Regions from separate parts of the Streptomyces sp. CA-288835 genome, predicted to be linked through region 1. Evidence: riboswitches for the same ligand, from Rfam matches in the RefSeq annotation. Region 1 holds a riboswitch; each other region holds the start of a gene.
What was found. A riboswitch is a leader RNA that binds a small molecule or an ion and turns the genes downstream of it on or off. The one in region 1 is predicted to bind cobalamin.
Positions count from the first base shown of each region.

Region 2: another riboswitch for cobalamin. It lies ahead of ACQEVY_RS15155 (ribonucleoside-diphosphate reductase subunit alpha); the one in region 1 lies ahead of ACQEVY_RS21870 ((2Fe-2S) ferredoxin domain-containing protein).
Region 3: another riboswitch for cobalamin. It lies ahead of ACQEVY_RS01050 (CbtB domain-containing protein); the one in region 1 lies ahead of ACQEVY_RS21870 ((2Fe-2S) ferredoxin domain-containing protein).

Region 1 is NZ_JBNJMW010000001.1:4,866,670-4,871,867, reverse strand. It holds gene ACQEVY_RS21885 (DUF6069 family protein) at 1-43, opposite strand, end outside; gene ACQEVY_RS21880 (TetR/AcrR family transcriptional regulator) at 40-651, opposite strand; gene ACQEVY_RS21875 (alpha/beta fold hydrolase) at 923-1,966, shown strand; cobalamin riboswitch at 2,174-2,362, shown strand; gene ACQEVY_RS21870 ((2Fe-2S) ferredoxin domain-containing protein) at 2,401-2,820, shown strand; gene ACQEVY_RS21865 (ABC transporter substrate-binding protein) at 2,890-3,879, shown strand; gene ACQEVY_RS21860 (FecCD family ABC transporter permease) at 3,999-5,033, shown strand; gene ACQEVY_RS21855 (ABC transporter ATP-binding protein) at 5,030-5,198, shown strand, end outside.
Region 2 is NZ_JBNJMW010000001.1:3,391,991-3,397,188, reverse strand. It holds gene ACQEVY_RS15160 (ribonucleotide-diphosphate reductase subunit beta) at 1-526, opposite strand, end outside; gene ACQEVY_RS15155 (ribonucleoside-diphosphate reductase subunit alpha) at 523-2,979, opposite strand; cobalamin riboswitch at 3,124-3,264, opposite strand; gene ACQEVY_RS15150 (hypothetical protein) at 3,367-3,606, shown strand; gene ACQEVY_RS15145 (GNAT family N-acetyltransferase) at 3,613-4,116, opposite strand; gene ACQEVY_RS15140 (nucleoside hydrolase) at 4,241-5,198, opposite strand, start outside.
Region 3 is NZ_JBNJMW010000001.1:218,406-223,603, reverse strand. It holds gene ACQEVY_RS01075 (PTS-dependent dihydroxyacetone kinase phosphotransferase subunit DhaM) at 1-396, opposite strand, end outside; gene dhaL (dihydroxyacetone kinase subunit DhaL) at 389-988, opposite strand; gene dhaK (dihydroxyacetone kinase subunit DhaK) at 1,052-2,044, opposite strand; gene ACQEVY_RS01060 (four-helix bundle copper-binding protein) at 2,217-2,588, shown strand; gene ACQEVY_RS01055 (histidine phosphatase family protein) at 2,732-3,301, opposite strand; cobalamin riboswitch at 3,433-3,574, shown strand; gene ACQEVY_RS01050 (CbtB domain-containing protein) at 3,612-3,845, shown strand; gene ACQEVY_RS01045 (CbtA family protein) at 3,871-4,626, shown strand; gene ACQEVY_RS01040 (acyl-CoA dehydrogenase family protein) at 4,785-5,198, shown strand, end outside.

The sequences.
Region 1 (5,198 bases):
CGGCCAGGGCCGTGACTCCCAGGCGCCTTTTCCGCTCGCTCACTTGGCGCCCCCCGAGAGCGCCCCGTGCAGGAAGACCTCGACCAGCTCCTGCGGGGTCAGGTCGGGCTCGTCCTCCGTACGCGGCTGGGTGAAGAGCAGCCCGAAGAAGAGGGCCGCGATCTGCTCCGGCGGCCGGCGCAGGGCCGCCTTGTCTGGCTCTAGCAACTCCACAAGGGCCGCGCGGATACGGGTCATCGACTCGTCGCGGCCCGCGCCGCGTACCGTGCCGGGGTGCTTGCCGCCGCGATGTCCCAGCGAGCCGAGGATCGCGCCCATCCTGTCCATGTGTGCCTGCAGCGCCTCGGCCGCCTCCGCGAGCCGGTCGGGCAGCGGCTGGGATACGTCGATCGCGTCGAGCTCGCGGACCGCGTGCTCGGGGGAGAGCGCCTCGGCCATGCAGGCCTGCAGCAGCTCGTCCTTGTCGGCGAAAACCCGGAAGATCGTGCCCTCGCCGATGCCCGCGGCGCGGGCGATCTTCGCGGTCGTCACCGCGGCGCCGTACTCGGCGATCAGCGGGATCGCGCTCTGGATGATCATCGCGCGCCGCTCCTCCGGCAACATGCCGGGGGCGCGGCGGCGGGTGGTCTGGTTCTCCTTAGGGGCTGTCATGACCGCAAGAGTACGGAGTGAGTACTCACTCCGTCAATGAGTGAGTACTCACTCCGCCCATCTCTCGGGTGGCGAGAACGGGCGCCTGCGCCAGCACTCACTCGACGATCCAGCTTGCCGTCCGCCACTGACAACGCCCTTTCCGTACATGTCGGTTCGCGCGGTTAGCGGAGGCGAAACCTCGCCGAAATCCCTTGTGGGACAAGGGCCCTACGCTGGAACCGAGCGCCTGGAGCCGTATTTTCCGCGGCCCGGAACGGGAGGTGAGCCGGTGGTCGACGTCCCGCGACAGCGCCCGCGGCGCACCATGCGGCTGCGGCCGGTGGGCGACGGAGAACTACGGCTGCACCACCGCGTCGTGCACGGCTACCGCCGTGCCTACCGCATGGCAGGCCAGGGCCCGGTACTCGTCCTGATCCACGGCATCGGCGACTCCTCGGCGACCTGGGCCGAGCTCATCCCCGACCTCGCCCGCACCCACACGGTGATCGCCCCCGACCTGCTCGGCCACGGCGCCTCGGAGAAGCCCCGGGCCGACTACTCGGTCGCCGCGTACGCGAACGGGGTGCGCGACCTGCTGTCCACGCTCGACATCGAACAGGCCACGCTGGTCGGGCACTCGCTCGGCGGCGGCGTCGCCATGCAGTTCGCGTACCAGTTCCCGGAGCGCACGGAGCGGCTGATCCTGGTCAGTGCGGGCGGCGTGGGCCGCGAGGTGAATCCCGTCCTGCGGGCGGTGTCGCTGCCCGGCGCCCATCTGATGCTCTCCGCGCTGCGCCTGCCCGGCATGGGTGTGCAAGCACGCCTGTTCGCCCACCTGATGCGACTCCTCGACACCGATCTGGGCCAGGACGCACCAGAGTTGCTCACCCTCGTGGACGCGCTTCCCGACGCGACCTCGCGCAGCGCCTTCATCCGTACCCTGCGCGCCGTGGTCGACTGGCGCGGCCAGGTGGTGACCATGCTCGACCGCTGCTACCTCACCGAGGGCATGCCCACGATGCTGATATGGGGCGACCGGGACAGCGTGGTGCCCGTACGGCATGCGTACGGGGCGCACGAGGCGATGCCCGGCAGCCGCCTGGAGATCTTCGAGGGGGCCGGGCACTTCCCGTTCCACACCGACCCCGCGCGGTTCCTCTCCCTCGTCGAGGAGTTCACGCGTACCACCGGACCGGCCGACTGGAGCCGGGAGAACTGGAGCGGACTGCTCCGCGCCGGACGTCCGGGCAGCGCGGCGGGACAGCCGGACACCGCGCAGAACCGGGCCGTGGAGCGGGGCATGAGAGAGGCGAGCGAGCGCAGCGCGACGTGATGCCGCGCGGCCCGGTCTCTTCGGAGGCCTTCTCATCTAGCCCAAACTTGCCAGGACTTCGGGTGACGACCCGAGCGGGGAAGCCTTCCTCGCCGAAAGCGGGCGTTCCCGGAAGCGCCACAGAGTGCGCGTCAGCTTCGCTTGTCGGGCAAGAGGCTGTCGGGCAAGAGGCGTAACACCCCCTAGGTACGGCCCTGATGACGCGCCGTGTTCCAGATGCGATGATGCTCGGCGACAAGGCGACGGCGGACGAGGAAGCCGGTGTGAATCCGGTGCGGTCCCGCCACTGTGATCGGCGAGCGGATCCCGAACAGGCCACTGCCCGAAGGCGGGTGGGAAGGCCGGGACGAGCTTCGACCCGAGAGCCAGGAGACTCACGCGGTCGCCTCCTCGACGAACCCGGGGCGGATTTCCCCGGAGGAGGGTGGTTCGGCATGCCCGTGAGGCCGGCCGAGGAGGCGTACGAGAGCCCGGAGGGCAGAGGACCGGTCGAGGCGAGACCGCCCGGCCCGGTGCCGTGCCGGGTCGTCGTGTGCCGGGACTGCTGCTGCGGCAGCCCCAAGGTGACCGGCGTCGATCACACGGCGCAGACCGCGCGCCTCCGTGAGGCCGCCCCCGTACGCGTCTCCGCCTGCCTGGACGTGTGCGATCAGGCGAACGTGATCGTCGTACAGCCCTCCGCCGCCGGACGGGCCGCCGGGGCGCGGCCGGTCTGGCTCGGCCTGGTCAACGACCCGGCCGCGACCGAGGACATCGCCGCCTGGGTGCGGGCGGGCGGCCCCGGCATCGCTCCCCGGCCCGAGATCCTCGACCTCTACGCCTTCACTCCGCCTCGGCGCCGCGCGGTCTCCTGAGACCGGCAGCCCGCGCGCCGACCGTCCGCGCGCCGACCGTCCGTAGCACCCGTACGAGAGGAACTCCCTATGACGGGCCGACGCCCGCTGTCCTACCTGCTGGCCATGGCCACAGCTCTGCTGATCTCCGGATGCGGCACAAGCGCCCAGGACAACGCCGGTGGCGCCAAGGGCCCGGCCGCGAAGGGCTTCCCGGTCACCGTGTCCAACTGCGGGGTGAAGACGACGTTTCAGCGCCCGCCGCAGCGCGCGGTGTCGCTGAACCAGCACGCGACCGAGGTGATGCTGGCGCTCGGGTTGGAGAAGTCGATGGTCGGCACGGGCTATCTCGATGACGAGATCCTCCCCGAGTACCGGGCTGCCTACGACAAGGTCAAGGTGCTGTCGAAGGAGTACCCGTCGTACGAGACGCTGCTGGCCGCCGAGCCCGACTTCGTCTACGGCGGCTGGGCCTCCACCTTCGACGAGAAGGAGGGCCGCTCCCGTGACGCCTTCACCAAGGCCGGCATCAACACCCGCCTCAACCTCGAGGAGTGCCCGTCCGGGCCGGTGACCATGACCTTGATGGACAAGGAGATCCGCGAGGTCGCCAAGGTCTTCGGCGTCCCGGCGCGGGCCGAGCGGCAGATCGAGCGGCTGCACGCCACCCTGGACGAGGTGGAGGAGCGGCTCGAGGGCGTCGAGCCGGTCAAGCTGTTCGTCTACGACAGCGGCGACAAGACCGCCTTCACCGCGGGCGGTGCGGGCATCGGCAACGACATGATCGAGCGGGCCGGCGGGGTCAACCTCTTCGCCGAGCTCGACAAGCCCTTCGGTGACGTGTCGTTCGAGCAGGTGGCCGAGCGGGCGCCCGAAGTCATCGTCATCTACGACTACGGCGACCAGACCGTGGCGCAGAAGAAGGAGTTCCTGCTCGCCAACCCGGCGCTGAAGGACGTACCCGCCATCAAGAACCAGCGGTTCGCGGTGCTGCCGCTGTCCTCCACCGTCCTGGGCGTACGGGTGCCCGCGGCCGTGGAGGCGCTGGCCCGTCAGCTCCACCCGGACCGCTTCCGGTGACCGGTGTGACGGAGCCGGCCGCCGCCGGTCGAGACGCCGAGAAGGACGGCGCGGGCAGCGCGCCCAGGGCTGCCGAGGCGGTCGGCAAGAGCTCTCCCGGCGCTGGGGCAGCGCAGTCCGTGACCGGCGGCCGCCGCAGGCTCCCCTACGCCTTGGTGCTGGTCGGGCTGGGCGCCTTGGTGGCGGTGGCGGCGACGTTCGGGATCGCGGCCGGTTCGGTCACCATCCCGGCCGGGGAGGTGTGGGGCATCCTCCTCCACCAGGTGCACCCCGCCCTGGTCGAACCGACCTGGCCCCCGGTGCGCGAGACGATCGTCACTGACGTCCGGCTGCCGCGCGTGCTGCTGTGCGCGGTGGTGGGAGCCGGACTGTCGGTGGCGGGGATGGCGTTGCAGGCCCTGGTCCGTAACCCGCTCGCCGATCCGATGCTGCTGGGCGTGTCGTCGGGGGCGAGCGTCGGCGCGGTGCTGGTCCTCGTCTTCAACGTGACGCTGTTCGGCGCCTTCTCGCTGCCGCTGGCGGCGTTCTGCGGCGCGCTGGCGGCCCTGGTCGCGGTGTACTTCCTGGCCCGCTCCGGCGGACGGATGACCACCGTGCGGCTGGTACTGGCGGGCGTGGCGATGGCCGAGGTGCTGTCGGCCGTGGCGAGTTTCCTCGTGGTCACCTCCAACGACCCCCACAAGACGCAGTCGGCGCTGCGTTGGATGCTCGGCGGACTGGCCGGCACCACCTGGACGATGGTGTGGATCCCGGCCGGCGCGGTCCTGCTCGGCACGGCCGTCCTGCTCGGCGTGAGCCGTCCGCTGAACCTGCTGCTCGCCGGGGAGGAGGCCGCCGCAGCCCTCGGCCTGGACGTCCACCGCTTCCGGGCCGCGCTGTTCACCGTGGTCGCGCTGATGATCGGCACGATCGTCGCGGTCAGCGGCCAGATCGGCTTCGTCGGCCTGATCCTGCCCCACGTCGTACGACTCCTGGTCGGGGCCGACCACCGCCGTGCGCTCCCGGCCGCGGCCCTGCTCGGCGCGGCCTTCCTGATCGCCGCCGACCTGGCCGCACGCACCCTCATGAATCCCGAGGAGATCCCCGTCGGCATCCTCACCGCCCTGGTCGGCGGCCCGTTCTTCCTCTGGCTGATGCGCAGGAGGGCACGATGACCGTACGGCCGGAAGCGGCACCCGGGGCCTTGGACATCGACGACGTGTCGGTGGTCGTCGACGGCACGCCGCTGGTGAACCAGGTGTCCCTGACGGTGTCTGCCGGGGAGATGGTCGGGCTCGTCGGCCCGAACGGCGCCGGCAAGTCCACGTTGCTGCGGACCG
Region 2 (5,198 bases), 1.5 Mb from region 1:
GGAAGCGGCAGCGGTCGGCCTTGGTCTCCAGCCGGTCGATCTTCTCCACCCCGTCTGTTCCATCAAGTGCAGCCATCCACTTGAAGCAGAACTCCGCCTTCGCGCGGATGGACGGGATGTTCTCGACCGCGTCGAATGCGGCGGCGCGGTCCTCCGGGTCGGGGAGGTACGTGTCGAGCAGCGTCAAGTAGAACTGGACGTGCACGGCCTCCTCGAAGAGCTGGCGGCTCAAGTAGAGCCGTGCTTCGGGGGAGTTGATGTGCTTGTAGAGGGTGAGCACCAGGTTGTTCGCGACGATCGAGTCGCCTGTCGCAAAGAACGCGACGAGTCGGCCGATGAGGTGCTGCTCGCCGGGTGACAGTTTCGCGAGGTCGGTCACGTCCGAGTGGAGGTCGACCTCCTCCACGGTCCAGGTGTTCTTGATGGCGTCCCGGTAGCGCTCGTAGAAGTCGGGGTAGCGCATGGGGCGCAGGGTCAGCTCGAAGCCCGGGTCGAGGAGATTCTGGGTTCGGGTGGTGCTGGTCACTGGCAGGCCTCGCAGGACTCGGGGTTTTCGAGGGAGCAGGCGACGGCGTCGGGGTCCGGGTCTGCCTGCTGTACGGGGATGGGGGCGGCCGCGGCCGTGGAGGAACCGGCCGCGCGGGCGATGCGGGTCGCCGGGCGGGAGCGCAGGTAGTACGTCGTCTTCAGGCCCGACTTCCAGGCGTACGCGTACATCGAGGAGAGCTTGCCGATGGTCGGCGTCTCCAGGAAGAGGTTCACGGACTGGGACTGATCCAGGAACGGGGTGCGGGCGGCGGCCATGTCGATCAGGCCGCGCTGCGGGATCTCCCACGCCGTGCGGTAGAGCCGTCGTACGTCCTCGGGGATCCAGGTGAAGTCCTGCACCGAGCCGTTCGCCTCGCGCAGTGCCTCGCGGGTGCGGGCGTCCCAAACACACAGCGCCTTAAGCTCGTTGACCAGGTACGAGTTGACCTGGAGGAACTCGCCCGACAAGGTCTCGCGCTTGAAGAGGTTGGAAACCTGCGGCTCGATGCACTCGTAGACGCCGGCGATGGAGGCGATCGTGGCGGTGGGCGCGATGGCGAGGAGGAGGGAGTTGCGCAGGCCGGTGGTGGCGATGCGCTCGCGGAGGGCCGACCAGCGCTCGGGCCAGGTGAGTTCGACGTCGTAGTGGTCGGGGTGCAGTACGCCCCGGGCCGTACGGGTCTTCTCCCAGGCCGGGAGAGGGCCGCTGCGCTCGGCGAGGTCGGCGGAGGCTTCGTACGCGGCGAGCATGATGCGCTCGGCGATGCGGGTGGAGAGGGCCTTTGCCTCGGCCGAGTCGAAGGGAAGCCGCAGCTTGAAGAAGACGTCCTGGAGGCCCATCGCGCCGAGGCCCACCGGCCGCCACTTCGCGTTCGACCGGCCTGCCTGCTCGGTCGGGTAGAAGTTGATGTCGACGACGCGGTCGAGGAAGGTGACGGCGGTACGGACGGTGGAATCGAGCCGTTCCCAGTCGAGATCATCGGTCGATGTATCGACAAAGGCACCCAGATTGACGGAACCCAAGTTGCAGACCGCGGTCTCCCCGTCGTCCGTCACCTCCAGGATCTCCGTGCAGAGGTTGGAGGAGTGGACGGTGTGGCCGGGCAGGGCGGTCTGGTTGGCGGTGCGGTTGGCGGTGTCCTTGAAGGTCATCCAGCCGTTGCCGGTCTGGGCGAGGGTGCGCATCATGCGGCCGTACAGCTCGCGGGCGGGGATGGTCTTCCTGGCGAGACCGTCCGCCTCCGCCTTGCGATAGGCGGTGTCGAACTCCTCGCCCCACAGGTCGACCAGTTCGGGCACGTCGGAGGGCGAGAAGAGCGACCACAGGCCGTCCTCGTCGACCCGCCGCATGAACTCGTCCGGGATCCAGTGCGCGAGGTTCAGGTTGTGCGTACGGCGGGCGTCCTCACCGGTGTTGTCGCGCAGCTCAAGGAACTCCTCGATGTCGGAGTGCCAGGTCTCCAGGTAGACGGCCGCGGCACCTTTGCGCCGGCCGCCCTGGTTCACGGCGGCGACCGAGGCGTCGAGGGTCTTCAGGAACGGGACGATGCCGTTGGAGTGCCCGTTCGTACCGCGGATCAGCGCACCGCGGGAACGGATCCGGGAGTACGCGATGCCGATGCCGCCCGCGTGCTTCGAGAGCCGGGCGACCTGGTGGTAGCGCTCGTAGATCGAGTCCAGCTCGTCCTTCGGGGAGTCGAGGAGGTAGCAGGACGACATCTGGGGGTGGCGCGTACCGGAGTTGAAGAGGGTGGGGGAGGAGGGCAGGTACTCGAGGCGGCTCATCAGGCGGTAGAGCGCGGCGACTTCGTCGACGGACCGGGCGCTGTCGTCTTCGGCCAGTCCGCTCGCCACGCGCAGCATGAAGTGCTGTGGCGTCTCGATGACGTTCCGGGTGATCGGGTGCCGCAGGAGGTATCGGCTGTGGAGCGTACGGAGCCCGAAGTAGCCGAAGCGGTCGTCGCCTTCGGGGTCGATGAGCGCGTCGAGGCGAGCCGCGTGGATCCGTACGAACTCGGCGGTGCGGTCGGCGATCAGGCCCTCGCGGTGCCCGGCCACGACCGACTCGGAGAAGGACCGCACGCCCTGCGAGGCGGCCTCGGCCGCGATGCCGATGGCCAGCAGCCGGGCAGCCAGCGTCGAATAGGCGGGGTCCTCGGAGATCAGGCCCGCGGCCGCCTCGGTGGCCAGCTCACGCAGCTCCGCCACGTCCGCACGGGCGGACCGGACGCGCAACGCCGCGGCGGCGACCCGTCCGGGGTCGGTGTCGGGGAGGTCGGCGGTGAGGTCGGTCAGGGTCCGCAGCAAATCAGAGGGGCGGCCCGAAGGGCCTCCGTTGAGGGCGGTGGTGGGAGACGGGCGGGCGGTTCCTGGTCCGTCGGCCTCGGCCCTGTCCTGCTGCTGGTCCAGGGGCGCGTTCGCTGAGACCGGATCGGCCGGCGCGATGGTCACGTGGGGCTCTCCCTCGCTCGGTAAGGGGCCAGCGTGGAGAGGGGGTTCGGGGGCACACGGGCGTACGCGCACTGTGGCAGCGGGACGCCGCGTCCACCGGCCCACTCCGCGAGGCCCGGACGTCATGGTCACCCGGGCCGCACCGGCCTGGGCACGCTGCCGGCAGGTCCTCGGACTGACGCTCGCGCACGGCCCGTCCCGGGGACAGACATGCACAAGTACACCGTTGCGGGACAGTTCCGGATTCGCACCGGATTCCGCTGCGGCGGCAGCGAGGATGAGCATACATGTTGTGTTGGGCTTGGGGAGTGCACCCCACATGTTGTGTTGGTGTGGCGGAGCCTCGGTGGGACGCGCGGGCGCGGGGCGTTGCGTTACGGTGCCTCCATGAGGCCGGAGACCATCAGCTTCCGCCCGGACGACGAGACGTATAGCGAGCTGGAAGAGCTGGCTGCTGCCTGGCGCGTCACTCCGGCGGAGGCGATCGGAACGGCTGTGCACGAGGCGTACGTGCGTGAGCAATACCGGCGCGCCGCCGCCGAGTTGGACGAGTGGCGCAACGACCCTGCCTATCAGGCGGAGGTCGCTGACGCGCGAGTGGAGGTTGAAGACTCGCGCGTGTGGTGACGGCTTCTACAGCTCCAACTCGTAGGCCAGCAGGTTCAGGTCGTCGAGGTGGGGGATCGGGTTCCAGTCGCGTTCTGGAGTGCGGGTGAAGCCGAGGCGTTCGTAGATGCGGTGGGCTGCGTGCATGGCGCGCTGGGTCGACAGGACGATGCCTACGCAGCCTTCGGCCCGTGCGCGGTCCATGCAGGCGCGTACGAGGGCCTCTCCGATGCCCCGGCCGCGAGCCTCCGGGGCGACGGCGAGCATCCGTATCTCGGCCTCGCCGGGTTCCGCGATGTCGGCCATCGGTCCGCCGGAGGGTACGAAGGTCACGCCGCCCAGCACGCGACCGTGCTCGACGGCGACCAGCACCTCGGCCGCGGCGGCGCGCTTGGCGACGTTCCGCAGCTCGCCGAGGTACTCGTCGCTCTCTCCGAAGTCGAGCAGACCGTCCCCGAGATAGGCCTGCGCGGTGATCTCACCGAGGGTTTCGTACTCCTCCGGGGCTGCTTGCCTGATCGCGATGTCCATGCGGTGCAGTGTGCATCACGGGTGTGACAGCGGCTTGTGGTTTTCCCTGCGCTGGGGCTCAGTACGGGCTCACCGTGCGGGGATCTCGGTACGGGGACTCAGCGCGGGGGTTCAGTGAGGGATCTCAGCCCACACCCGGCCACTGCTGCAGCGTCGCCACGAAGTCCTTCACGAAGTCGCGGGGTCCCGGGCCCAGCGCGACGCTGCCCGTGATGGACAGGCGGGCGGTGAGGGTGGGGGAGTCGGCGTAGTAGACGCGGTGGGCGCCCGCGGGGGCGAACACGGTCTTGCCGCGGGTGAGTTCGCTCGCCGACTCGACGATGACCGCGCCCTCCGCGGCCGTGATGAACGACTCGTCCGCGCACACGCCCACCGCGAGCGGATCGTGCAGCGGGCAGGCGTCGCCGCCGCCGTGGAGGCGGTACGCGTCCATGTACACCCGCAGCAGGCGGGCGGCCAGGGCCGTGCCCGTGCCCGCCGCCTCCAAGACGGCCAGGTCGGCGGGGCGGAGGAGCCAGCGGAGCGAGGCGTCCAGGTCGACCATCGTGAACGGGATGCCGGACGAGACGACCACCTCGGCGGCGTCCGGGTCGGCCCAGATGTTGAACTCGGCGACCGGGGTGATGTTTCCGGGTACTTGCGCGGCGCCGCCCATGAACACGAACTTCTTGACGCGGTGGGCGAAGGCCGGGTCCTCGAGGAGGGCGATCGCCACGTTGGTGAGCGGGCCGGTGGCGCAGACGGTGAGGTCGCCCTCGTACTCGCGGGACAGTCGTAGCAGCGCCTGCGCCGAGGACTCCGTCAGGTGCGGGGCCGTGGAGTCGGGCAGTGTCTCGTTGCCCAAGCCTGCCTTGCCGTGGAAGGCGGACGCGGACGTGTAGGGGAGGCGGGTCAGGGGGCGGCCGGCGCCTCGGTGGACCGGTATGTCGGCGTCGATGCGCATTGCTCGGGCGAGGGCTCGGGCGTTTCGGTAAGTCTGCTCGGCGGGGAGGTTGCCTCCCACGGAGGTGTAGGCCTTCAGGTCCCACAGCCCTGTACCGAGGAGGTACTGGAGGGCCAGGGCGTCGTCTATGCCGGGGTCA
Region 3 (5,198 bases), 4.6 Mb from region 1:
CGTGTACGCCTCCGAAGCCGCCGCTTCCACCGCCGCGAGGTCCGCTCCCGACGAGGCCGTGACGACCGCGGCGACCGCGCCCTCGACGAAGGGGGCGTCCACGAGGCGGGTGTGGGCCGGGAGTTCGTCGCCCTCGGCGAGGAGGGTCTTCACGGTGAGGACCGCGCTGCCGAGGTCGGTGAGTACGGCGACACCGGCGCCGCGGTCCACGGAGGCGGCCGCGGCGGAGATCAGCTCGGCGCTGGTGCCGAGGCCGCCGCCCTCGACCCCGCCCGCCGGAGCCACCGGCGCGGTCGTGCCGCCGCCCGCGAGCCCTACCGCCAGCTCGGCGACCGAGGCAGCCACCGCGGCGCTGTGCGACACGAGCACGATCCCCACCAGCTTCTCGTCACTCACCGGCCGCCTCCTCGAGGGCCGCGATCAGCAGGGCGGAGGAGGTGGCGCCGGGATCCTGGTGCCCGATGCTCCGCTCGCCCAGATAACTCGCCCTGCCCTTGCGGGCCTGCAAGGGCGTGGTCGCCAGAGCGCCCTCCTCGGCGGCAGCCCGCGCCGCTGCGAAGGACTCGCCGAGCGCTTTGACCGCGGGCACCAGCGCGTCGATCATGGTCTTGTCGCCGGGCGCCGCCCCGCCCAGCTGCATCACCGCGTCCACGCCGGTGCGCAACGCGTCCGTGAGCTGCTCCTCGCTGACCTCGGCCGCGTCCCCGAGCGCCTTCCCGGTACGGCGCAGCAGAGTGCCGTACAACGGACCCGACGCACCGCCCACCGTCGAGATCAACTGCCGCCCGGAGAGCATGAGGACGGCACCCGGCGTGCCCGGCGCCTCCTTCTCCAGCGTGGCCGTCACGGCCGTGAAGCCGCGCTGCAGATTGCTGCCGTGGTCGGCGTCGCCGATGGGCGAGTCGAGGGCGGTGAGCCGCGCCGCCTCGCGGTCGACGGACGCGGCGGTCGCCGTCATCCAACGGCGGAAGAAGTCGGCGTCGAGCACAGGATCTCCTCGCATGGTGCTTGCGTAGTCATCGTGCTTGTCTGGTAAGGGAGTTGACCGGTCTCACATGCCCCAGCGCAGGCCCGCCGTACGCACCGGAGCATCCCACAGCCGCAGCAGCTCCTCATCGACCTGACACAGCGTCACCGAGGCTCCTGCCATGTCGAGCGAGGTGACGTAGTTGCCGACGAGGGTGCGTGCCACGGCGACACCACGCTCGGTCAGCACGCGCTGCACCTCCGCGTTGAAGCCGTACAACTCCAGAAGCGGCGTCGCCCCCATGCCGTTGACCAGGACCAGCACCGGATTCCTGGGGCTGAGGTCCTCCAGGATCGCGTTCACCGAGAAGTCCGCGATCTCCCGCGACGTCATCATCGCGCGCCGCTCACGGCCCGGCTCGCCGTGGATCCCGACGCCCAACTCCAGCTCGCCGGGCGGCAGATCGAAAGTGGGGCTGCCCTTGGCCGGAGTGGTGCAGGCACTCAGAGCGACACCGAAACTGCGCGAGCTCTCGTTGACCTGACGGGCCACCGCCTCGACCCGCTCCAGCGACTGGCCCTCCTGCGCCGCGGCGCCCGCGATCTTCTCCACGAACAGCGTCGCGCCGGTGCCGCGCCGCCCCGCCGTGTAGAGGCTGTCGGTCACCGCCACATCGTCGTTGACGAGTACCTTCGCCACCTGGATGCCCTCGTCCTCGGCGAGCTCCGCGGCCATGTCGAAGTTGAGGACGTCCCCGGTGTAGTTCTTCACGATGAACAGCACGCCGGCGCCGCTGTCCACGGCGGCGGCCGCCCGCACCATCTGGTCCGGCACCGGGCTGGTGAACACCTCTCCCGGACAGGCTGCCGACAGCATCCCCGGACCCACGAACCCGCCGTGCAGCGGCTCGTGCCCCGAACCACCGCCGGAGACGAGCCCCACCTGCCCGGCGACCGGAGCGTCCCGCCGTACGATCACCCGGTTCTCGACATCCACGGTCAGCTCGGGATGCGCGGCCGCCATGCCCCGCAGCGCGTCCGTGACAACCGTCTCCGCGACGTTGATGAGCATCTTCATTCCGTACCTCCGGGTGAGGTGAGCAGCCGTGGCCGCGTCCTGGATCTCTCAAAGCCTGCGGGTCAAGTATCGATCGCCGAGTGCGGTTGGGCACCGGTGGGAACGGCGGATCTCGTGCCCTCTTGGTGACGCCGCCGGGTTTGACCAAGCGGCGTACGGCAACTCGGTCAGCGTGTCAGCGACAGATCAGCAGGAACTCGTCCGTTTCCTCGAGGACCGGTTCGCCTGTGCGCAGGCGTGTACCGAGTGCGCGCGGGTGTGTGCGCTGCGCGCGAGTCTCGCCGATCTCGACGGTCCCGAAGACCAGCAGCTGCTGCGGCGCAATAGCATCATGTGCGCGGAGGTCTGCGACGCGACCTGCCGTGTGCTGGCCGAGCAGACCTGGCAGGACGAGGCCGGAACACGCGCCCAGGTCGAGTGGTGCCGCGCCGTCTGCCTGGAGACCGCGCACGTCTTCGACCGGAACCCGGACGCCGAAGAGGGCGCACAGGCCTGCCGGGACTGCGCGCGTGCGTGCACGGAGTTCCTCGCCCAGCTGAGGTGACGAGCCGGCTGTGGCGACAGCCGCCCCGAGGTGACGGACCCTTGCCCAGCCTTCGGCTCGCCCATCAGCACCCGAGCGCCCGCGTTGCTGTGATGACATCCACCCCGAGGCGACGGACCGCCGCCCAGCCCTCGGCGCACCCGTCAGTCCCCGAGCGCCCGGCCCACCCGTACGTTCCAGCGCCCGGCCCGCCCGCTGAGCTCCGTCGCCGTCAGTGGTGGTACGTCGATCCGCCAGAACGCCGGCTCCGGAGCACCAAGGGCCCGTACCACCACGGCCCGTACGATCTCCGGCTCGACAACGGCGAGGGTCCGGCCCTCGAACTCCCCAGCCACGTCAAGCCACTTGGCCACCCGGTCGCACAATCCGCGTACGGATTCACCGCCGTGCGGGGCGTACGACGGATCCGCCAGCCAGCGCGCGACCGCCTCAGGCTCCTCGGCGCTCACCTCGGCCAGGCTCGCGCCGCGCCAGCGACCGACGTCGAGTCCCGCCAACTCCGGCTCGTCCGCGGCGTCGAGACCGAGCGCGGCGGCCGTCTCGCGGCAGCGCACCCCTGGGGAGACCAGGGCACGGTCCGTAGCGGGCAGCGAACCCGCGGCCGCCTCCGCGAGCCGCAGCCCGGAGGCGTCGAGGGAGCATCCGTCATCGAAACGCGCCTCCCGCAACGCGGCACTGATCGCTGGTGAGATCAACATCACTCGGCTGGTCATCGGCCCACTCTCGTACTCAAACGCCCGCTCAAAGCCCTTGCCCGCACCGGGAATTGGGGCGTGACCAGGACAACGGCGCACGCTCCGGCACCGCGTGCGCCCTTGGCCGCCTCCCCGCTTCGCGGTACGGTCACGTCGAAATTGACGACGGTTCGACGGAAGCCGGTGAGGATCCGGCACGGTCGCGCCACTGTAAGCCCGTACCGACCGCCACCCACCAGGGGCGGTTTCGGCCGGGTAAGTCAGACCCGTGGCCGTCGTCCTGTGCACCACCAAGATGGGACGCGAGTTCCCCAGGAGGTCCTGCCACATGGCGCAGTCCGTCGCTCAGCCGAGCGCAACCAACCCCGCCGCACCGGTCGCCGTGCCGGCCACGCTGCCGATCGGCGCGATCGCCCCCTGGGCGGTCTTCTTCGGCATCCTGATGCTGGTCCTGCTCTACTTCGTCGGCGCCGAGCAGGGCGCCACCTCGCTGCTCTCCGGTGAAGGAGTGCACGAGTGGGTGCACGACGCCCGCCATCTGCTCGGCTTCCCCTGCCACTGACGGCGACGAGGAAGCGTACGAGCACATGGATTCAGCAACCGTCAGAAACCTCCTGGTGCGTGGCATGCTCGCGGGACTCGCCGCGGGCCTGCTCGCCCTGGTCGTCGCCTATTTCCTCGGCGAACCACGCGTCGACGAGGCCATCGCCTTCGAGGAGGCCCACGCCCACGAGCACGGCGGCGAGGAACTCGTCAGCCGCACCATGCAGTCCACCGCCGGCCTGAGCACCGGCGTCCTCGTCTACGGCGTCGCGTTCGGCGGCATCGCCGCCCTCGCGTACTGCTTCGCACTCGGCAGGATCGGCCGCTTCGGGCCGCGCGCGAGCGCGCTGCTGCTGTCGACCGCGGGCCTGCTCGCGGTCTACGTCGTGCCGTTCCTGAAGTACCCCGCCAACCCGCCCGCCGTCGGCGACCCCGACACCCTCAACGAGCGGACCACGCTGTACTTCCTGATGGTCGTCCTCAGCGTGCTGCTGGCCGTCGGCACGGTGATCCTCGGCAAGCGCCTATCGCCACGCCTGGGCAACTGGAACGCCACTCTCTCCGCGGGAGCCTTCTTCGTCCTCGTCGTGGGCTTGGCGTACGCCTTCCTGCCCTCGTACAACATGGTCCCGGAGGGCTTCCCCGGCACCCTGCTGTGGCAGTACCGGCTCGCCGCCCTCGCCATCCAGGTGACCCTGTGGACCGCGTACGGCCTGGTCTTCGGGTACCTCGCGGAGCGCGTGCTGGCTCCACGTACGGCTGCCGCCCCGCCCGAGGGGGCTACAGCCGTCGCGCACTGAGCCGTTGAACAGGAAAAAGGCTCCCGGCCTCGGCCGGGGGCCTTTTTCCTCTGTGTTCGACCCTCCCGTGTGTTCCCAATTTCTGAAACAGGTTCTACGGTGTGCGCCGTCAGGACCGGGCGGCCGGAACGGCAGGCCAGTGGGAGCCAGGAGGCGCCGTGCATCTCGAATACACGCCGGAGCAGCAGGAGTTGCGCACCGAACTGCGCGCCTACTTCACCGAGTTGGTACCGGAGAACGTGCACGCCCGGTACGCCGACCCGGCCGCGCAGAAGCGGTTCTACCGCGAGACCATCCGCCGGCTCGGCTCCGACGGCTGGCTCGGGGTGGGCTGGCCGAAGGAGTACGGCGGGCGCGGGCTGAGCCCGATGGAACAGTTCATCTTCTTCGACGAGGCCGCCCAGGCGGGCGTACCTCTGCCCCTGATGGCGCTGAACACGGTCGGCCCGACGATCATGCAGTTCGGCACGGATGAGCAGAAGGCGTACTTCCTGCCGAAGATCCTCTCCGGTGAGATCGACTTCGCGATCGGCTACAGCGAGCCGGACGCGGGCACGGACCTGGCCTCCCTG